DNA from 3 places in the Halomonas sp. LES1 genome. Region 1 is predicted to be linked to each of the others. Evidence: predicted binding sites of a transcription regulator. Region 1 holds the regulator's gene; each other region holds the start of a gene.
What was found. The regulator FNR, encoded in region 1, switches genes on or off when oxygen is low (the NO sensors DNR and NnrR bind a similar motif). The targets are predictions, from matches to a motif close to TTGATNTANATCAA.

Region 1 (7,300 bases):
CGTCACGCCCTGGATTGCGGCCATCGGCATGTCGGCAAGCTCGCTGGTGGTGGTCGGCAACGCTCTGCGCCTGACTCGCCACACCCCGCTGCCACAGGAGGTGGCTACACCTTCGGAACCCCGCACCGTATGACTATTCTCTACCTGCTGATACCACTGACCCTGATTCTGCTTGGCCTGGCCTTGTGGGCCTTCTTCTGGGCGGTGAAGCACGACCAGTTCGAGGATCTGGAAGGACCCGCCTACCGCATTCTCTTCGATGAGGACGACAATGACCGTCCCCCGGAGGAGCGCAGGAGCGGCGGCAAGGATGACGACACCCCATCGTCGACCTCCGACCCATCGGACGAGACGCGCTGATGGACCCGACCGGGCTGGACCTGCCGCCTTTCGCCGCCGCCTTCGTCTTCGGCCTGCTCGGCGGTGCCCACTGCATCGGCATGTGCGGCGGCATCATGAGCGCACTCTCCTTCGCGGTGCCACCCAGCATGCGTTCCCCGACGCGCCTCTCGGGCCTGCTGCTGGGCTACAACCTGGGCCGCATCACCAGCTACATGATCGCCGGCCTCCTGGCGGCATCTCTCGGCACCCTGCTCTCGCTGACCGCCCCCGCGCGCTTCATCCTGCAGGGGCTCGCCGCCCTGATGCTGATCCTGATGGCGCTCTATATCGCCGACTGGTGGAAGGGGTTGCTCGGGATCGAGGCCCTGGGCAGGCGCCTGTGGCGATATCTCGAGCCACTGGGGCGCCGGCTGATGCCGGTGGTCAAACTCCCCCAGGCAGTGGCGCTGGGGGCGGTATGGGGCTGGCTGCCCTGTGGGCTGGTCTACTCCATGCTGACCTGGAGCCTGGCCATGGCTGACCCGCTGCGCGGCGCCTTGCTGATGGGCGCCTTCGGGCTAGGCACACTCCCGGCCCTGCTGGCCACCGGCTTCGCCGCGCGTCAGCTGAGCCGATTGATCCGCCACCGGGGCACCCGCACCCTTGCCGCACTCTCCATCATCGCCTTCGCGCTCTGGCAGCTATGGCTGCTGGTTCCCGGGGGAGGCGCCACCCATACCGGCTGAGCACTATTCCACACGGGATTGACGCAGCTCAACGCCGCTCTCGGCCCCACCCCCTAGCATGGGGATAGAGCCATCAGCGGAGTCGCCCCATGCCCGTTCCCGCCAAGCACACCGTCCCCGCCGGAGCCTCGAGTCCTGCTCGAGAGCCGCTGCCCGGCGCGGGCGACCTGGTAACGGCCGCGGAGGTCGCCTACCCCGCCCCGCACCACTATCGCGACGACATCGGCGTCCAGGCCCTGGAAGTGGCCCTCTCTGCGCGCCCGGCCGAGGCCCCCCTGGCGATCCAGGTACGCCTGCCCTTCTGCCGTCATGCCTGCCGCTTCTGCGCCAGCCAGTGCGTTTCCGTTCGCAGCAGTCGCCAGGCCGATTCCTACCTGACACGTCTCGACCGCGAAATGGTACTGGTCCGGCGCCGGCTCGACGGCCTGCCGCCGGTATCTCGACTGCACTGGGGCGGCACCCCCCCGGCCTTTCTCACGCTGGAGCAGATGAGCGACCTCTTCGATCGCCTGGACGCACGCCTCGGCCTCTCCGGCGACCGAGAGCGGGACTTCAGCATCGACCTCGACCCACGAGAGGCCGATATGCTGACCCTGCGACATCTGCAGGCGCTGGGCTTCAACCGCCTGAACCTGGGTGTGCAGGAGCTGGATCCACGCGTCCAGCAGGCCATCAACCGCGTACAGCCGAGGGCCCTGACCGAGTCGCTGGTCGACGAAGCCGACCGCCTGGGCTTCCGGGAGTTGACGATGTCGCTGATGCTGGGGCTCCCCTTCCAGACACCCCAAGGCCTCGTCGACACCCTCGAGCAGGTCATCGGCATGGTCCCGGCACGCATCCGCCTCTACCGCTATCGGCATCGCCCGGCACACCACCCTGCCCAGCGTGCCATCCACCATGGCTGGTTACCCGACGCGGCGACCCGCCAACAACTGCTGGCCGAGGCTCGCGTCCGGCTCGACGCCGCCGGCTATGTCCATATCGGTCTGGGCCTCTACACGCGTCGCAACGACCCCCTGGCACAGGCCCGGGCCAGCGGCGCCCTGGGCCATGGCCCGCTTGGCTTTACCCGGGGGCAAGCGGGTGACCTGCTGGGACTCGGCGTGAATGCCATCAGCCGTATCGGCGACCTCTGGGTTCGCAACGCCGATACGCTGGCGGCATACGAATCGGCACTCGATAACAGCCGCCTGCCAACCGCACGCGGCACCCGGCTGACGGCCGATGAACGACGCCACCGCGAGACCCTGCTGTGTGGCCGTGGCATCGACCCTGCAGGCCTGCCGCCGAGCCCACACCTCGAGAGGCTTCACGCGGAGGGAGTGATCGAGATGACGACTGAGGGGGTATCGCTGACCGCCGAGGGACACTGGCGGCTGCCCTACATCCTCGAGGCCCTCGCCCTCCCCTAGCCGCCGAGCCCCGCATAGTTTGCCCCGCCTGCACTTTGCTCCATAATGGGGCCATGAACACGATCAAGAAGGGAAGGGCCATGGCGGGTACTCTCACCGGTCGGCGGCGATCCGTACTACAGGAGACGCGCTGTCAGACATGCAGTCTCAGCTCGCTCTGCCTGCCTCTGGCACTCGAGGTGGACGACATGGACCAGTTCGACGCCATCATCCGGCGTCGCGCACCACTCAAGAAGGGCGAGGCGCTATTCCGCCAGGACACTCCCTTCTCCAGCGTCTTCGCGGTTCGCTCCGGCAGCCTCAAGCAGGTCACCACCGAGGGCAGTGGCGAAGACCAGCTGACCAACTTCTATCTGCCCAGCGAGCTGGTGGGCCTCGACGGCATCGACGAACAATGCTACCCCGGTACCGTGGTGGCCCTGGAGACCACCACCGTCTGCGAGATTCCCTTCGACCGCCTGGACCACCTCGCGGAGTCGATGCCGGAGCTGCGCGGACAACTCTACCGCAGCATGAGCAAGGAGCTGCGCGATGACCGCCGCATGATGCGCCTGCTCTCGCGCAAGACCGCCGACCAGCGCCTGGCCAGCTTCTTCACCAGCCTCTCCGAACGTTTCCGCCGCCGCGGCTATTCGCCCTACAGCTTCCGCCTCTCCATGGCGCGGGCCGATATCGGCAACTATCTGGGCCTGGCGGTGGAGACGGTAAGCCGTATCCTCGGCCGCTTCCAGACCCAGGGCCTGGTCGCCGTCTCGGGGCGCGAGGTGAATATCCTCGATCTGCCGGCGCTCACCCACCTGGCCGAGGAGGAGGGCGCGCACTAAAGCTGGAAGCTGGCATGGACCCGATAATTCTGGGGTCAAGGTTTTTCTTCCAGCTTCCAGGCGTGAAGCGCCGCTCTTCAAACTTAGAGCTCTTGCTGGATATCGATCCGGCTGGCCTGCATCCTGGCCTGCTTCTCCTCCAGCCCGGCGAAGTCAAACAGCTCACGATCGGCCAGCTGTGAAGGCGCCACGTTGGTCACCGCCTTGAACATGCTCTCCAGCCGCCCGGGGTGCTTCGCCTCCCACTCCGCCAGCATCTCCTTGACCACCTGACGCTGCAGGTTGGGCTGAGAGCCACACAGATTGCAGGGGATGATCGGAAACGCCATCTGCCGAGCAAACTCGGCAATGTCCGCCTCCCGGCAATAGGCCAGCGGTCGAATCACCATGTTTCGGCCATCGTCGGACAGCAACTTCGGCGGCATCGACTTGAGGCTGCCGCCGAAGAACATGTTGAGGAACAGGGTCTCGAGGATATCCTCGCGGTGGTGGCCCAGGGCGATCTTGTTGGCACCGATCTCCTCGGCGAACCCATACAGGGAGCCGCGGCGCAGTCGCGAGCAGAGCGCACAGGTGGTCTTGCCTTCCGGGGTCTTCTCCTTGACCACCGAGTAGGTGTCGCGCTCGAGGATATGATAGTCGACCCCGATACCCTGCAGGTACTCGGGCAGCACATGCTCGGGAAAGCCGGGCTGCTTCTGGTCGAGATTCACCGCCACCAGCGAGAAGTCGACCGGGGCGTTGCGCTGCAGATTGCGCAGGATCTCGAGCAGGGTGTAGCTGTCCTTGCCGCCGGACAGGCACACCATCACCCGATCTCCCTCATGAATCATGCCATAGTCGATGATGGCATTGCCCACCTGGCGCCGCAGCCGCTTCTGCAGCTTGTTGAATTCACGCTTCTCCTGAGTACCGGGCTGGGGCGTGGCTGGCCCGGAGTGGGTGAAGGGCGCGCTATCGCGTTCGCGGGGGTCGAAGGTCACGGCGTCTTGCATAGGTCTTGGCGCTGCCAGTGCGGGCAAAAATGAAAGGCGCCCATCCTACCACCGGCGACCGCGCCAGGCGACGCCAGACGCCACTCGCGCCAGGGCTATCGCAGCTACCAACAGGGTGATAGTGAAAGGCGCCGGGGACAGGTCGGAAAGGGGGTCCGAGGACCAGGGATGGCCGAGGTAGCCTACAAGGAAGTACTCGTAGCGCCCCCTCGACGGCCTGTCACCGGAATAGCCTTGAGTGGTACTGTCATCTGCGATAGCCCTACCACTCGTGCCGGCTAACTCCCGGCGGCGACAGTACGCTCCAGGCGCAGGAACATCAGCGCGGTGGTCACCGCATCCCCCAGGGCGGTATTGCGCCCCATGACCGGCACTCCCAGGCGCTCGGCGGCACTCTCGAAGCGTGGCAGGTTATCGATTTCCGGGTGCCGACGCCGCAGTCGGCGCCGCCACAGCTGGGCCACATCCACGGTGGCGTTGGGTAGCTCGAAGCCGAAACGCGGACGCAGCTCACGGTTGAGAATCGCCAGGTCAAAGCCCAGATGCCAGCCCACGAGTGGGCGATTGCCGACGAAGTCGAGCAGCCGCGCCAGGGCGCTGTCGATGCTCTCGCCATTGTCGAGGTCCATGCCACGCAGGCCATGGATGCGGATGGAATCACCGGTCAGCGAGTCGGGGCGGCGAAGGCGCAGATCCAAAGAGTCACTGGTGAGGATATGATCACCACGCACCCGCACCGCGGCGATCGACACCAGCTCGGCGCTGCGGGTATCCAGGCCGGTGGTCTCGGTGTCGATCACCACCATCTCGTCACCGGTATAGGGGCGAAACAGCCAGGCGTACTCGCCGTTGGCATGGCGCCGCTGATCCGCGACGCGTCTCAGCATCTTGAGCATGACGGGCTCCTTGTGTCGTTGTCGTTCCGTCGATTCATGAGTATTCCAGATGAAAGCGGTGGGAGAGGCGCTGCTTGAAGTCCTTGACGATATGCAGCGCCTCGCGCAGCAGGTCGCGCTCCAGCGACGAGAGCTCCTGCACCACCACACGATCAGGGCTGTGCGGCTCGCCCCCCTCCTCGTCCTCACGCCTTGCCAGCTGCTGCTTGAGGCGCAGCTCGGTGAACAGCGCCAGCGCCTCGGCCAGGTCCTCGGCGAAGCGTGGCTCCAGCCGGCCATCGGCAGCCAGGGCCTCCAGACGCTCCAGAGTCGAGGTAGGCCGTATGCCCCGCTCCAGTGCCATCACCCGCACGCCATGCACGATGGGAAAGATCCCCCCCTTCTTGATATCGATGCCGTGCTGAGGTCGCTTGAGTGAGCCAAACAGGGTCAGCGGTGTGGAGAAGCGCAGAATGGTGCGGGCGAAGTAGGAGAGCAGCAGATCGTTTCCGCTGCACTGGGCAAAGAGGTCGTCACGCACCCGGTCGAGCAGCGCCGGGTTGCCCGCCACCGCGTGGGAGTCGAGCATGATCGCCAGCTTCATCAGGCTGTCGCCATCCCGGGCCTCGACCCAGCGCGCCATGCGCCGCTTCCACTGGGTGACCGTGCCCACCCACTCCGGGTTGGAGACCATGATATTGCCCGGGCAGAGTGGATAACCCAGCTCCACCAGGGTCTCGGTCAGGCACTGCATCCGCTCGGCGCAGTCGGGCCACTCGAGATCATCGGCCAGGATCAGGCCGTTGTCCTGATCGGTCTTGAGGATCTGCTCACCACGCCCTTCGCTGCCCATCACCATCAGGCAGCTATCGGCATGGTAACGCTCGTCGATCAGAAACCCCCAGGCCTTGTTGATGATCCGGCCGTTGAGGGCCGCCAGCAGGCCCATGGAGAAGCGCAGCTTGACCCCCTGGGCCATCAGCGCACTGACCAGCTCGGGAGTGCGGCGGCTGGCGGCGGCGAGAGCTTCGAGGCTGTCGGCCTGTTCGACCTGCAGGCTGACCACGTAGCTGCGACTGGAGAAGTAACTGAGCACATCGGTCAGCTCCACCACCCCCACCGGTTGGTGCTGGTCCATCACCACGACCCGCTCCACCTTGTGGCGGGTCATGATCACCAGCGCCTCGAAGAGGTACTTTTCCGGTGTCACGGTGATCAGCTCGGCATGCCCCAGCTCCTCGAGCGGAGTGTCTCGGCCACGTTCGTCTACCACCAGGGCATTGAGCAGGTCGGTCTTGGTGATCATGCCGTGACAACCACTGCGCTTCACCAGCAGCGAGTCGGCACGCCGCTCGTTGATGGTGACCACCGCCTCGGCGATGGTGGTGGCAGCCGGCACCACCAGGGGCTCACGCATGCACTCCTTCACCATCGCCAGCATGAAACCGGCCATGGTCACTCCGCCCTCGGCGCGCTGCTCGGTCAGCAGGCGGGCCTTGTGGGCCAGGCTCTGGCGGAAGAACTCGGCAAAGGGGAGATAGGCGTCGCACAGCTCCAGGAAAAGTGCCCTGGGCATCAGGTAGCAGAGGCTCTCCTGCTCGGCACGAAAGCGATAGCGACTCTTGCCGTTGAGAATGCTGATCGCCCCGAACAGGTCCCCCTGGGTGTAATGCCCGATGCGCTCCCTGGCTGCCGGCTGGGTGGCATCGATCTCCGCCACCTCGCCCTTGTGAATCAGAAAGACATACTCGCCGGGCTGACCAGCCTCGAGGATGATCTCGTCACGATCGAAGTAGGCCAGATCGACGCCCTGGCGCACCCGCTCGCGACCGGGCCCGTCGAGCAGCGTGAACGGTGGCTGAGAAAGATCGAGATCGATCATGGCTGGACCTCACGGATCACCCCCGCTTGAAGGAGCGCCCCGGCACCGAAGTGGCTCGTCGGTCTCAGGGGGACGCCTTCGGCGAAGGCATTGTTATTGATTTCCGCAGGCGTGATCGGCAGGCGACAAAGCCGACGACACATCGGTGCTCCTGTGGAGCATAACAACGACCATGCCTCGCCGATAAGCTAGACGAACGTATCGATCCAGGGCCGCTTAGACCATGGTCCTATCCGACGCCTTAT
Region 2 (7,300 bases), on a different contig from region 1:
CGAGGTATCGGTGTCACGCTCGACCTCCGCCAGCGTCGGCGGCTCGTCCTCGGTCGCCTCGGCCGGCTGGGGCATCACCGGCTCATGGCCGAAGACCATGCCGACACCATTCTCGCGACCATAGATGGCCACCAGGGCATCACTCGGCACCATCACCCGCATGGGATGACCACCGAAGCGCGCCTCGAAACTGATCGCGTCATTCTCCATCGCGAGCTCACGAACGGCGTTTGGCGACAGGTTGAGAACGATCTGGCCATTCTGTACGAACTGTCGCGGCACCTCCACCTGGGGATGCTCGGCATCGACCACGATATGGGGCGTGAGGTCATGGTCCAGCAGCCACTCGAAGAGGGCTCTGGCCAGGTAGGGGCGACTGGATAGGCTGGGACGACTGGAGTCCATCGCCTCTCCCTCCTGCGTTGGCCGGCTGCCCGAAGGCGACCGGGAAAAGTGTATCAGCTGCGAATCTCGCGCTCGCGCTCGCTCAGTGACGCCTTGAAGCCGTCTCGCTCGAAGACTCGCTCTATGTAGTCGAGCAGGGGGGCTACCTGTTTCTCGGGCAGTTCGATGCCCAGGGCGGGCAGACGCCACAGGATCGGCGCCAGGCAGCAGTCCACCAGGGTGAACTCTTCGCTCATGAAGAACGCCATATCCTCGAAGATGGGCGAGATACCGACGAGGCTCTCACGCAGCTCCTTGCGCGCCTTGTCCGCCTCCTTCTTGCTCCCCTGCTCGATCTGCTCCACCAGCGGGCACCACTCGCGCTCGATGCGGTGCATCCAGAGGCGACTCTGGGCACGCGCCACCGGATAGACCGGCAGCAGCGGAGGGTGTGGGAAGCGCTCGTCCAGGTACTCCATCATCACCTTGGACTCGTACAGCACGAGATCGCGATCCAGCAGGGTCGGCACGCTGTTGTAGGGGTTGAGATCGGCGAGATCCTCGGGGGGCTGGTCCGGGTTGACCTCCACGATGTCTACCGCAACACCCTTCTCGGCGAGCACGATACGCACCCGATGACTGAAATGATCGGAGCCACCGGAATAGAAGATCATCGACGACCGCTTGGCCACTACACCCATGAAACAATCCTCGCATCAAATCGAATAACCATGATAACACGCGGGCCTCGCTCCGCGGGGAAGCGATTGACGCGACACATACGCCACGGGGGCGCATGGCCGTCGGCCATGCGCCCCCGTCAGCCTGCAACCCGGCGGTCAGTGGATATCGCGCCAGTACTCGCGCTTGAGCAGGTAGGCGATGACACCGAAGATGAAGATAAAGATCAGCACCTTCGGGGCCAGAGCCTGGGCCTGCAGCTTGGATGGCTCACCCACATAGGCCAGGAAGTTGGTCAGATCGTAGACCGCCTCCTCGAACTCATCCGGCTCCAGCTCGCCCGGCTGAGTCACCTGCAGCACATTACAGGACTGGTACTTGCCGGTCAGCGGATCAAGCTCGGCCCCCTCCACCGGACGATCGGTCTCGGAGCACACCATCTCCTGCACGCCCTGCAGAGGCTCAAGCACGTTGGGCATGGCCACCATGTCGAACACGGCATTGTTCACCCCGGTACCGGTGCTCGGGTCCTTGTAGAACGAGAGCAGGTAGGAGTAGATCCAGTCGGTGCCGCGCAGCCGTGACTCGAGGGTCAGGTCGGGCGGCGGCGCCCCGAACCAGGCCTCGGCATCGTCCTTGTTCATGGCGATATGCATCTGGTCATTGAAGGCCAGATCCGAGGAGAAGATCAGGTTCTCCTCGACCAGGTCCTGGGGCATCCCCAGGTCATCGGCGGCACGGGCAAAGCGCTGGTGCTCCAGGGAGTGACACCCCATGCAGTAGTTGGTGTAGAGCTGCATGCCTCGCTGCAACGACGCCTTGTCATCGAGGTCGGGCGTCATGGAGTACGGGACGCTCGCGCCTTCGGCGGCCATGGCCGTGAGGGGCACCAGCGCGAAGAGCAGTGCGAACAGTTGCTTTTTCATTAGCCAGTCACCCTCTCCGGAACGGGTTTGGTCTTCTCCAGCCGGGTATAGAACGGCATCAACAGGAAGAAGGCGAAATAGACGGCGGTACACACCTGAGCGAGCACGGTGCGGCCATCGGTGGCCGGCAGTACGCCCAGGACCCCCAGGATGACAAAGCTGATCGCGAACAGCACCAGCATCCCCTTGGACATCCAGCCCTTGTAGCGCATGGAGCGCACCGGACTGCGGTCCAGCCACGGCAGCACGAAGAGCACCGCGATGGCCGCCCCCATGAAGATCACGCCGAGGAACTTGGCATCGAGCCCGAACAGCGAGAAGGTAATCGCGCGCAGAATCGCGTAGAAGGGCGTGAAGTACCACACCGGGGCGATATGGTCCGGCGTCTTCAGCGGGTTGGCCGGCTCGAAGTTGGGCTTCTCGAGGAAGTAGCCACCGCCTTCGGGGAAGTAGAAGATCACCACCGCGAAGACGAACAGGAAGACGGCCACGCCGACGATATCCTTCACCGTGTAGTACGGGTGGAAGGGAATGCCATCCAGCGGCTTGCCGGTCTCGTCCTTCTTCTTCTTGATGTCGATGCCATCCGGGTTGTTGGAACCAACCTCGTGCAGGGCGATGATATGCAGGACCACCAGCGCCAGGATCACGATGGGCAGCGCCACCACGTGGAGGGCAAAGAAACGGTTGAGCGTGATGCCGGAGATCAGGAAGTCACCACGAATCCACTGGGTCAGGTCGGGGCCGATGACCGGAATCGCGGAGAACAGCGAGATGATCACCTGGGCGCCCCAGTAGGACATCTGGCCCCAGGGCAGCAGATACCCCATGAAGGCCTCGGCCATCAGCGCCAGATAGATCGCCATGCCAAAGATCCACACCAGCTCGCGGGGCGCCTTGTAGGAGCCGTAGAGCAGGCCGCGGAACATGTGCAGATACACCACCACGAAGAAGGCCGTGGCGCCGGTGGAGTGCAGGTAGCGGATCAACCACCCCCACTCGACATCGCGCATGATGTACTCGACCGAGGCGAAGGCGCCCTCGGCGGAGGGGTTGTAGCTCATGGTCAGCCAGATCCCGGTCAGAATCTGATTGACCAGCACCAGCAGGGCCAGCGAGCCGAAGAAGTACCAGAAGTTGAAGTTCTTGGGGGCGTAATACTTGGACAGGTGCTCCTGCCACATCTGCGTCGCGGGGAAACGCTCATCCACCCAGCGCATCAAGCCCTTTTCCGCCATCGGCTTGTTCGGGTTACCCATCAGGCAGTCTCCTCATCTTCGCCGACGATGATGATCTCGTCGGACTCGAAGCGGTAAGGCGGCACCTCCAGGTTGGTGGGCGCCGGCACCCCGCGGAATACACGGCCCGCCAGATCGAAGCGCGAGCCATGGCAGGGGCAGAAGAAACCACCCGGCCAGTCGCTGGTACCCACATCGTCCGCATCGGGTTCGGGTCGAAACAACGGTGAGCAGCCCAGATGTGTACAGATGCCGATCAGGACCCCGATCTCGGGCTTGATGGAGCGCAGGGGGCCATCGATATAGGCCGGCTGCTGCGGCACGTCTGATGTGGGATCGGTAAGCCGCGAGCCGTCGACGGACTCGATGCGCTCGATCATCTCCGGGGTGCGATTGACGATCCACACCGGCTTTCCACGCCACTCCACGGTCATGCGCTGACCGGGCTCAAGCTTGAATATATCCGCCTGAACCGGCGCACCCGCCGCTCTCGCCCTGGCACTCGGCTGCCAGGAAGCCACAAAGGGGACCGCAACCCCGACGGCACCAACCCCACCTACAACGGTGGTAGCACCCACGAGGAAACGGCGCCGACCCTTGTTCACGCCGCTATCTGCCATTTCAAGGTTTCTCCCATCAGCTTACCCGTTGACCCATCACGGGCATCATCCCCGCGACCACGGACATCAAATGCGGTACATGTTAAGAAATCGCGCCGCCGCACACAAGGAAAAGGACCCTGACCAGGACGGCTTGATGCACACAAATCGTTGACGCAGAACAAGAAACGCCCGGGTTGATAACCCGGGCGTCGCATGCTCCATGGCGGCTGGTGATCAGCGCTTGGAGAACTGCGGACGACGGCGCGCCTTGCGCAGACCGATCTTCTTACGCTCGACCTCACGCGCGTCACGGGTCACATAGCCCGCCTGACGCAGCGGCGCACGGAAGTCTTCGTTGTAGGCCATCAGGGCACGGGTGATGCCGTGACGGATCGCGCCGGCCTGGGCGGAGCCACCGCCGCCCTTGACGGTGACGTAGACGTCGAACTGTCCAAGGGTCTCGGTCAGCTCGAGGGGCTGGCGAACGACCATGCGGCCGGTGACGCGGCCGAAGTACTGGTCCAGCTCACGGCTGTTGACGGTGATCTTGCCGGTGCCCGGCTTCATGAAAACGCGGGCGGTAGAGGTCTTGCGGCGCCCGGTACCGTAGTATTGCTGTGTCATGGCGAAGATTCCCTCAGATGTTCAGTTCTTGCGGCTGCTGGGCGGCGTGCGGATGTTCGGCACCGGCGTAGACCTTGAGCTTGGTGTACATGGCGCGACCCAGGGGACCCTTGGGCAGCATGCCCTTCACGGCGCTCTCGATGATACGCTCGGGAGCGTGATCAAGCATCTTGTCGAAGGTCATGGAGCGCAGGCCACCGGGGTAGCCGGTGTGACGATAATAGGTCTTGGCCTTGGCCTTGTTGCCGGTCACCTTCACCTTCTCGGCGTTGATCACGACGATATAGTCGCCGCCATCCACGTGGGGGGTGTATTCCGGCTTGTGCTTGCCGCGCAGGCGACGAGCGATCTCGGTGGCCAGTCGGCCGAGCGTCTTGTCCGCGGCGTCGACGACGTACCAGTCGCGCTCGACGGACTGCGGTTTGGCAGTGAACGTCTTCATGAAATCTCACCAATCAAGTGTATTGGGTTCTGCCACCGGATGACCGGCATGGAACCATCCCTATTCTTCTTGGTTGGCCTCGACGCGCGAGACCAACGAGCAGAGCGCGCGAAGTCTACATGAACTCGCCCCTTCCATGCAATGCCAGCTTCCGGGCGAAGGCCGGGTCAGGGCTTGTGGGCTAGCGCCAGGTAGTCGTGGGACTGCATCTCCTGCAGGCGAGAGAGGGTCCGCTTGAATTCGAACTCTAGACGGCCGTCGCCATAGAGCGACTCGGCAGGCACCTCGGCGGACATCAACAGCTTGACCCCGCGGTCATAGAACTCGTCAACCATATTGATGAAGCGCCGCGCCTGATCATCGGACTTCCCATCCATGCGCGGCACGTTGGAGACCAGCACGGAGTGAAACTCCCGCGCCAGCTCGATGTAATCGTTCTGGCTGCGGGGCCCATCACAGAGCGCGCGAAACTCGAACCACACCACATCATCATGGAGTCGGCGTGCGTGCAGCACCCGATGATTGACCTCCAGCGGCACATCGGCCTCGCCCTCCTGGCCGGCAATCTCGCGAAAGCTGCGCGCAAGCTCGACCTCGGCGGCATCATCGAGCGGCGAATGAAATATCTCGGCACGCTCGAGCGCCCGCAGCCGATAGTCGATGCCAGAGTCGACATTGACCACCTCGCAGTGCCGCTCCAGCAGGTCGATGGCGGGCAGGAAGCGTGCACGCTGCAGCCCCTCCCTGTAGAGCTCGCCGGGCACGATATTGGACGTTGCCACCAGCACCACGCCACGCTCGAACAGCGCCTCGAGCAGATTGGCGAGGATCATCGCATCGGTGATGTCCTTGACGAAGAACTCATCGAAGCAGATCACCCTGGCCTCGGCCGCGAACTTGGCGGCAATCAGGCGCAGGGGGTTCTTCTCGCCCTTGTAGTGCTCGAGCTCGTTGTGCACCCGCTGCATGAAGCGGTGGAAGTGGGTGCGCATCTTCTCGGGAAAAGGCAGGGACTCGTAGAAGGCATCCACCAGATAGGTCTTGCCACGCCCCACGCCTCCCCAGAAGTAGAGGCCGCGAATCGCCGGCAGGTCCGGCGCGACGGGCTCACTACGCGCCCGCCTGCCGAACAGCCCCGCCACGCGCGAGGCCAGCCCACCGCCCGATGGGGCGGCACGGGAAGGTGCCTGGGGCGAGCGCAACAGATCATCATAGAGACGCTGCAGATGCTCCACGGCCTGAGCCTGGGCGGCATCATACTGGAAGTCGTCGCGTTCCAGATCAGCACGATAGCGGGCCATGGGTGTCGGGCGAGTGTCTCGATTGGCAGCATGCATGGGGACGAAAACGGCCTGTTTCGGCTTCGACAGGAGGCATATTATACGCGCCTGAACAACGAAACGCATCGCTGGCGCCAGCGCGCGTTGACCCATCGCCTAGGCTCGACCCTATAATAGTGCGCGTCGGGGCCCACGCCCCACCATCGGATCCGCTCGCCGTAACGTCGGCCGCAGGATCGTTCACCGCCGCAGGGAGACCGACGTGGACGAGAGCAACATCAACTGGATTCTGGCCATTGCCTGCCTGCTGGCCGGCATCGGCCTGGGGGCACTGGGATACCACCTGCTCAATTCCGGCGCCGACGGCATGCAGCGTCTGCGCCAGCGCCTGGCCGAACGCGACAGGGAGCTTTCGGCCCTGCGCGACGGCATGGACGAACACTTCGACGAGGTCGGCCGGCTGACGGAGACGCTACGCCAGAATGGCGAGGCGCTGGCCGCGCGCCTCGCCACGGACGCCGACACCCTCGGTGCACGCTCTCGGCCGGCCCGTGGCCTGACCATGGGTGAAGCCGCAACCGCTGCCGATGAAGGAAGCGACAACTCTCCCCCAGCGCCGCGTGACTACGCCGACGGCTCCGGTGGCACCCTCTCCGAGGACTTCGGTCTCAAGGAGGCCGATAGCCAGGATGGCGAGAAGCTCGACGCTCCCCGTTACTGAGCCGGCCGACGCCTGCCACTACAGCCACTATCGACGCCTACCACTACATGTCATGTCACTACCGACGCGATGCCCCGCTTCATGAGCGGGGCGTTCGCTTTCGAGGCTACGCCGGGTTGTCGATATCCACGAAGCGGTGCTCGAGACTGAACTCCTCGGCCAACCACCCCCCCAGTGCTCGAACGCCATCTCGCTCGGTCGCATGATGCCCCGCACAGAGGTAGTGGATGCCCAGCTCCCGCGCCAGGTGGGTGGTGCGCTCGGAGATCTCGCCGGAGATGAAGGCATCGGCCCCCGCCTCCCAGGCCGCCGTGATCATGTCCTGAGCCCCGCCGGTACACCAGGCCACGCGGCGAATCTCGCCGGCATGCGGCGCCTCCACCAGCAGCGCCTCGCGCCCCA
Region 3 (7,300 bases), on a different contig from region 1:
TACGCAGCACCTCGTCGCTCTCGTTGTCGATACGCACCCGCACGCCGCACTTGGTAGTGCAGCCGTAGCAGACGGTGAAGGCGGTGCGCTGATCGGGGTTCAGCGTCAGTTCACCGCTTTCCAGGTCCACCCGGTATTCCGGCGCCAGGGCGTTGCCGTAGATGTGATGATCCGGCTTCTCGCCGGCGCTGCCGGTCACCCCCTTGGCCATCTTGACCAGCGGGCCGGAGTAGCCGGCGGCGAAGGTGGCCGCGCCGCCGGCGGCGACAGCACCCTTGAGCAGACGACGACGTGACTTATCCATGGCTGGGGGCTCCTTCGGATGATGCGGAGATGGAAGTGGCCTCGGGCGCGGTGGCGACAGGCTCTGCCTGCGGGTCGCTGGAGGCCTCGCGCCAGGGCACGAACAGGTCGATCAGCAGTACGGCAGTCAGCCACAGGCCGAAGATGCCAATGATGCCGAGCAGGCCGTAGGAGCCGAAGGCGACGTGATAATCGTGGAAGCCGGCGCTGTTGCGGGCCACGGTCTGGACGTTCATCAGTACCACCCAGCGGAACATCCAGGCGACGTGCAGGGCCAGCAGGCCGAGAATCCAGCCCATGGCCTTGCGGCGCGCCGGTGAACGGCGCATGACGAAGGCCAGCACGGCCAGCAGCACGCCGGCGATGCCGCCTTCGATGGCGGTGCTGCGCCAGGCGGCGCTGTGGCTGACCGAATCCAGCGCGGCGGCCACCGAACCCGAGACGGCGTTGACGCCGTCGAGGAACCAGGTCAGGGCGATGAAGCCGGTGACCACGCAGGCGCCGACCAGGATGGCAAGCATCTGTCGGTTGGTGTCAGGGTGACGAATGGATGAGATGCGATTGAGCACCAGAACCAGGCCACAGCCACCGATCATGCCGGTGGCGACGAACATCGGCGGCAGCCAGTTGGTGTTCCACAGCGGACGCCCCTTGACGATGGCTACCTCGAATCCGGTGTAGAGCATGATACCCAGCGAGGCGACCAGCGCCCCTGCGCCGACGAGTGCGAGCACCGCACGCGGCGCCTGCCAATCGCCCCAGGCGATCCAGCCGGCCACGGTGGAGAACCAGCCATCGTCCTGGCGACTGCGTGCCTTGAGGGCGGGGCGCCAGGCCAGCCAGGCCAGCAGCACCACGGCCCCCAGGTACATCGGCAGCAGAAAGCTGCCCAGCGACATCCACGACCAGGGTGTCGGGTAGCCGTAGAAGTGCCAGAAGCGCAGCGGCTGGTGCAGATCGGCCAGCAGGGCAACGGGGGCCACCAGGGTGGTGGAGACACAGGCCAGCAGCGCGATGCGTGCGGTGGTCATCCACGCCTTCTTGCCCAGGATCAGCCCCGGGGCGGCCAGCCATAGCGTCGAGTAGGAGAGGGCGATCAGGAAGAAATACTGCACCGCCCAGGGGTACCAGGCGATGCCGTAGCGTGGCACGACGACTTCAGTGACCAAACTCATAGCCCACCTCCTTGCCATCCATTCCCAGCACATCCCAGATGCCCGCCTCGGCCTGGGGGCGAGTGGTGAAGCGCTCGTCCATGCCCAGGTAGAAGACCTGCGGCAGGGTGTTCTTTTCCGGTTGCAGCACCATCAGCTCCTCGCGGTGCTTGTCGATCAGGCGGCTGATTTCGCTGTCGGGGTCTCGCATGTCGCCGATGATCCGCGCGCCGCCCACGCAGGACTCCACGCAGGCCGGCAGCAGGCCGGCTTCCAGGCGGTGGGCGCAGAAGGTGCACTTGTCGGCGGTCTGGGTCTTCTCGTTGATGAAACGGGCGTCGTAGGGGCAGGCGTTGACGCAGTAGGCGCAACCGACGCAGCGGTCGCTGTCGACCACCACGATGCCGTCCTGGCGCTGGTAGGTGGCCTGCACCGGGCAGACCGGCACGCAGGGCGGGTTCTCGCAGTGGTTGCAGAGGCGGGGCAGCATGAAGGTCGCCACCTCTCCGCTGCTCTGTTCTTCCACTTCGAACTGTGACACCACGGTGCGGAAGTTGCCCAGCGGGGCGGCATTCTCGATATGGCACGACACGGTACAGGCCTGGCAGCCGATGCACTGGCGCAGATCGATCAGCATGCCGTAGCGCTTGGTGGGGTCGCCTTCGCGACGCGGTGGCTGGTCGTTGATGCCGGCGCTGGCGACGCTTGCGAGCGGGATCAGGGCGGCCCCCGCACTCAAGCGGGCCAGCTGGCCGAGAAGGGTGCGGCGAATGGGGTCCATGGCGCCTCCGGTGGCTAGGTGGGGCGGGATCTTCCGCGCATGGAAAGGACAAGGCTGATACCGGAAGGCTACCCTCGGCGGAGGCGACCAGGCTTGATGTCGATCAAGATTTTGTTAGCAAGCTCTTAATGCTCGCTTAATGGTCGTGCAAGGTGCTGATGTGACTAAGATTTATTCTGACAGAGGGAGACAATAAAAAACGCCCTGCGCAGGGCAGGGCGTTCGCTGTTCGGGGGAGGGTCATCGATCGCGTCGTCAGTGGGTAGCCCCCTGCTCCGTCACCGTGCGGTGGACGAGGCGTAGCTCATCGATCGAGAGGTGCTCCAGCTTCCCCGCCAGGAGGTCGCTGATCTTCTGCATCGGCAGCCCGGCGCGGCGAGCGATCTCGCGGCTGCCGAGGTCGGACACGGCGATCAGCCGGGTCACGATGCGCATGAGGCGTGTACGTTGTTCCAGGTCCCTGACATCGAGGTCAGGGCTGCTTCGCGGAGGGTCCAGGAGTTCCGCGGATCGGGACTGTCGTGCCGTGCTCATGATGCTCCATTGGGCGGTTGCGACAGTGACACTATGGCGACTCGCCGCCGTTTTTTCCAGTGTCGATTGCCTACGGCTTTGGTGGAAGGTGACGAGGGCGTTGTCGACGAATGTCTACCCCGGGAATGTGGCACGTCTATTGCTGTGAGTCGTGTGTTTCTCTATTTTGTCGACGTTAATTAAAAACAGAATTTTTTCCCCAAAACGATAACTTTCGAGGATCCCATGACTCAAGATGTCGAGACCTCTCAGGGCCAGCTCTCGCGTGTGCTGGCTCGCAAGGACGTTCTCGCCCTGGCCTTCGGGGCCATGATCGGCTGGGGCTGGATCGTGCTGACCGGCAGCTGGATCCAGTCGGCCGGTAGCCTGGGGGCGATTACCGCCTTCCTGCTGGGCGGGCTGATCATCGTGCTGGTGGGCCTGACCTACGCCGAGCTCGCCTCGGCGATGCCTCAGGTCGGCGGCGAGCACGTCTATAGTTACCGCGCCCTGGGTCACTTCGCCTCCTTCCTGTGCACCTGGGCGATCACCCTGAGCTATGTCAGCGTGGTCTCCTTCGAGGCCGTGGCGCTGCCCACGGTGGTGGAGCACCTGTTTCCCGACTATGCGGTGGGGCACCTGTGGACCATCGCCGGCTGGGAGGTGAAGGCCACCTGGGTGGCGGTCGGCGTCATCGGCTCGCTGCTGATGATGTGGATCAACTATGTCGGCGTGCGTACCGCGGCGCTGGTCCAGAAGGTGGTCACCCTGCTGATCCTGGCGGTGGGCGTGATGTTCATTACCGGGGCGCTGTTCCAGGGCAGCAGCGATACCATGCAGCCGCTGTTCAGCGTCGAGCAGGGCGTGATGGGCGGCATAATGACGGTGATCATCATGGTGCCGTTCATGTTCGTCGGCTTCGACGTGATTCCCCAGGCCGCCGAGGAGATCAACCTGCCGTTTCGCGAGATCGGCCGGGTGCTGATGATCTCGGTGATCCTGGCGGTGTTCTGGTATGCCTTCATCATTCTTGGCACCTCCCTGATGCTCGACCCCGAGGCGCTGGGCGCGAGCTCGCTGGCGGTGCCGGATGCCATGCAGGCGGTCTTTCAGGCGCCCTGGGCGGGCAATCTCATGATCCTGGCGGGTATCGCGGGGATCATCACCAGCTGGAATGCCTTCTATATCGGCGGTTCGCGGGCCATCTACGCCCTGGCGCACTCCGGCATGCTGCCGGCCTGGCTGGGCAAGCTGCATCCGCACTATCGCACGCCCACCAACGCCATCCTGGTGATGGGGGTGCTCTCGGCGATCGCCCCCTTCCTGGGACGTCCGGCGCTGGTATGGCTGGTGGTGGCCGGCGGCCTCGGGATCGTGGTTGCCTATCTGTTCGTCTCGCTCTCCTTCGTCGTGCTGCGCCGTCGCGAACCCGACATGGAGCGCCCCTTCAAGGTGCGCCACGGCAAGCTGGTCGGTGCCCTGGCGGTGCTGCTCTCCCTCGGGCTGTCCGCCATGTATCTGCCGGGCAGCCCCTCGGCACTGTCGGCCGTCGAGTGGATGCTCTTCGCCGGCTGGATGCTGCTTGGCCTGGCCCTCTATGCCTGGTCCCGTGTCCGCTACGGTGTCGCCTACAGCGACAGGATGATGCAGCGTGAGCTGGCTGGCGGTGACCCCTACCCGGGGCTTTGACGCCCTCCTGCACGAGTAGGCCTTTGAAGCCTGTTGTCGCCCCGGCCCTGTGCCGGGGCGATGCCATGCATGCCCTGCTTGTGTGCCCCGCCCGTGTGCCCAGCTTGCGTGTCATGGGGCGGATATCGGCAGGGAAAGCCAGTGCGCGGGGCCGAACCGGCAGCGGCTTAATAAAAAGTATAAAACCAAATACGGTTGACGATATTGAAAAGTGTAGATATTTTGTATGGACCATCCAATATCCCCTGGAGCCCTGACATGACCGTGCTGAGCCAGCTTCCCGAAACCGCCATGCCTCTGCCCGCCGATATCCGCGGCTTTACCCTGGCACCGTCTGCCCAGTCTCCGCGCCTGCTGCAGCTGACCATTTCCCGCGAGGTGGTCGAGGCCTTCCTCGCGGCGGTCAGCGAGTGGCCGGTGCAGGCGCTGGAGTACAAGTCGATGCTGCGGTTTCGGGGCGCCAGGATTCTCGATGACCTGTGCGACAACACCCTGCAGCCGGTGCTGATCAACACCCTGGTGGATCGTGCCACCGGTGGCTTCCAGGTGGTGCCGGAAGGGCTGGATGATGTCGAGCAGGCCGATGACATGGTCAAGCTGGCCACCGCCGTGGCTCACCTGATGGGCCGTTCCAACTTCGATGCCATGAGCGGGCAGTACTATGCGCGCTTCGTGGTCAAGAACGTCGACAACTCCGACAGCTACCTGCGTCAGCCGCATCGCGTGATGGAGCTGCACAATGACGGCACCTTCGTCGAGCAGGACACCGACTACGTGCTGATGATGAAGATCGACGAGCAGAACATGGAGGGCGGCAACTCCCTGCTGCTGCACCTGGATGACTGGGGGGACCTGGAGCGGTTCTTTGCTCATCCGCTGGCCCATCGGCCCATGCGCTGGACGGCACCGCCCAGCAAGAACGTGGCCCGTGATGTCTTCCACCCGGTGTTCGATGTCGACCGCGAAGGCCGCCCGGTCATGTCCTATATCGACCAGTTCGTGCAGCCCAAGGACTTCGAGGAGGGCAACTGGCTGACCGACCTCTCCGACTCCCTGGAGAGCAGCCCGGGCATTCTCTCGGTGCCCAATCCGGTGGGCAGCTTCCTGCTGATCAACAACCACTTCTGGCTGCATGGTCGCGACCGCTTCAAGCCGCATCCGGACCTGCGTCGCGAGCTGATGCGCCAGCGCGGTTACTTCACCCATGCCAAGACCCTGCGCGATCCGCGCCAGGTGTAAGACGTGCCCAGGATCAACGGGTTACCCTGACGAAGCCACGCCGTGTAAACGGCGTGGCTATTCTATTGCTGGAGCGAGACTGACTGCTGGAGCGAAAACGGCATGCACGACTTTATCATCATCGGCGGTGGCATCCTGGGCATGTCCACCGCCATGCAACTCAAGCAGGCGTATCCCGACCGCAGGATGCTGCTGCTGGAGAAGGAGGCGGGACCGGCACGGCATCAGACCGGCCATAACAGCGGCGTGATTCATGCCGGGGTCTATTACACCCCGGGCAGCCTCAAGGCGCGCTTCTGTCTCGAGGGCAATCGCGCCACCCGGGCGTTCTGTGATGAGCACGGCATCGCCTACGACACCTGCGGGAAGCTGCTGGTGGCGACCAGCGGGCTCGAGATGCAGCGCATGGAGGCGCTATGGGAGCGTACCGCCGCCAACGGCCTTGAGCGCGAGTGGCTCTCCGCCGAGGCGCTGGCCGAGCGTGAACCCAATATCACCGGGCTGGGCGGGATCTTCGTGCCCTCCAGCGGCATCGTCGACTATGCCGAGGTGACGCGTGCCATGGCCGCCGAGTTCGAGCGGATGGGCGGCGAGATCCGCTACAACGCCGAGGTCACCGGCCTGGAGGAGCGCTCCCGGGAGGTGGTGGTATCCAGTTCGGCCGGCGAGTTCACCGGGAGTTATCTCGTCACCTGCTCGGGGCTGATGGCCGATCGAGTGGTCCGCATGCTGGGCCAGGATCCGGGCTTCACCATCTGTCCCTTCCGCGGCGAATACTATCGGCTGCCGGAGAAGCACAACCGCATCGTCAATCACCTGATCTACCCGATCCCCGACCCCTCCATGCCGTTTCTCGGGGTGCACCTGACCCGCATGATCGACGGCAGCGTGACGGTGGGCCCCAATGCGGTGCTGGCGTTCAAGCGCGAGGGGTATCGCCGTCGTGATATCTCGCCTCGCGACCTGGCACAGATGTTCACCAATCCGGGGATTCTCAAGGTGCTGGGCAAGAACCTGCGCCCGGGCCTTGCCGAGATGAAGAACTCCCTGCACAAGCGCGGCTATCTCGAGCTGGTGCGCAAGTACTGTCCGGAGCTGACGGTCGAGGATCTCGAGCCCTATCCGGCGGGAGTGCGCGCCCAGGCGGTATCCCGGGACGGCAAGCTGGTCGACGACTTCCTGTTCGTGAACACCCGGCGCACCCTCAATGTGGGCAATGCACCGTCGCCGGCCGCCACCTCGGCGCTCCCCATCGGCAGCCATATCGTCGACCAGGTGAAGACGATGGTGGAGGGGTGAGCCCCAGACCATCGTGGCATTGCCGAAATTCTTCTGAAACGTAGAATTTGCGCCGATAGGTTCTCACGCTGGGTCCGTGCTAGCTTGGGGGCCGTACGCTGTTAAGGCGTCGGAAACGACTACAAGACAACCTGGTTGCAGGACCGGAGGAATGCCATGAAAGCCTTGAAGTATGCCGCTGTCGCCTCGCTGATCGCGACGGCTCCCTTGGCGGCTGCCCAGCAGCAGCTCTCCATCGCCACCGGTGGTACCGGCGGCACCTATTACCCTCTGGGTGGCGGCCTTGCCGAGATGATCGGCAAGCATCTCGAGGGTTACGAGG

Region 2: petA (ubiquinol-cytochrome c reductase iron-sulfur subunit) is a predicted target of FNR. The motif match lies at 4,000-4,013, and genes of this name have one in related genera.
Region 3: dsrO (sulfate reduction electron transfer complex DsrMKJOP subunit DsrO) is a predicted target of FNR. The motif match lies at 2,332-2,345, and genes of this name have one in related genera.

The regions. Positions count from the first base shown of each region.
Region 1 covers NZ_JAVRGC010000003.1:148,822-156,121, forward strand. The annotation lists gene RM463_RS08020 (heavy metal translocating P-type ATPase) at 1-133, shown strand, start outside; gene ccoS (cbb3-type cytochrome oxidase assembly protein CcoS) at 130-360, shown strand; gene RM463_RS08030 (sulfite exporter TauE/SafE family protein) at 360-1,067, shown strand; gene RM463_RS08035 (radical SAM protein) at 1,157-2,479, shown strand; gene fnr (fumarate/nitrate reduction transcriptional regulator Fnr) at 2,560-3,303, shown strand; gene ttcA (tRNA 2-thiocytidine(32) synthetase TtcA) at 3,387-4,298, opposite strand; gene RM463_RS08050 (3'-5' exonuclease) at 4,577-5,194, opposite strand; gene RM463_RS08055 (putative nucleotidyltransferase substrate binding domain-containing protein) at 5,229-7,055, opposite strand.
Region 2 covers NZ_JAVRGC010000002.1:238,088-245,387, reverse strand. The annotation lists gene RM463_RS05345 (ClpXP protease specificity-enhancing factor) at 1-405, opposite strand, end outside; gene sspA (stringent starvation protein SspA) at 459-1,085, opposite strand; gene RM463_RS05335 (cytochrome c1) at 1,224-1,991, opposite strand; gene RM463_RS05330 (cytochrome bc complex cytochrome b subunit) at 1,991-3,250, opposite strand; gene petA (ubiquinol-cytochrome c reductase iron-sulfur subunit) at 3,250-3,849, opposite strand; gene rpsI (30S ribosomal protein S9) at 4,066-4,455, opposite strand; gene rplM (50S ribosomal protein L13) at 4,469-4,897, opposite strand; gene zapE (cell division protein ZapE) at 5,065-6,198, opposite strand; gene RM463_RS05305 (ZapG family protein) at 6,440-6,898, shown strand; gene RM463_RS05300 (Nif3-like dinuclear metal center hexameric protein) at 7,005-7,300, opposite strand, start outside.
Region 3 covers NZ_JAVRGC010000006.1:167,231-174,530, forward strand. The annotation lists gene RM463_RS13600 (molybdopterin dinucleotide binding domain-containing protein) at 1-304, opposite strand, end outside; gene nrfD (NrfD/PsrC family molybdoenzyme membrane anchor subunit) at 297-1,478, opposite strand; gene dsrO (sulfate reduction electron transfer complex DsrMKJOP subunit DsrO) at 1,462-2,238, opposite strand; gene RM463_RS13615 (XRE family transcriptional regulator) at 2,494-2,772, opposite strand; gene RM463_RS13620 (APC family permease) at 2,998-4,440, shown strand; gene glaH (glutarate dioxygenase GlaH) at 4,699-5,679, shown strand; gene lhgO (L-2-hydroxyglutarate oxidase) at 5,782-6,978, shown strand; gene RM463_RS13635 (TAXI family TRAP transporter solute-binding subunit) at 7,135-7,300, shown strand, end outside.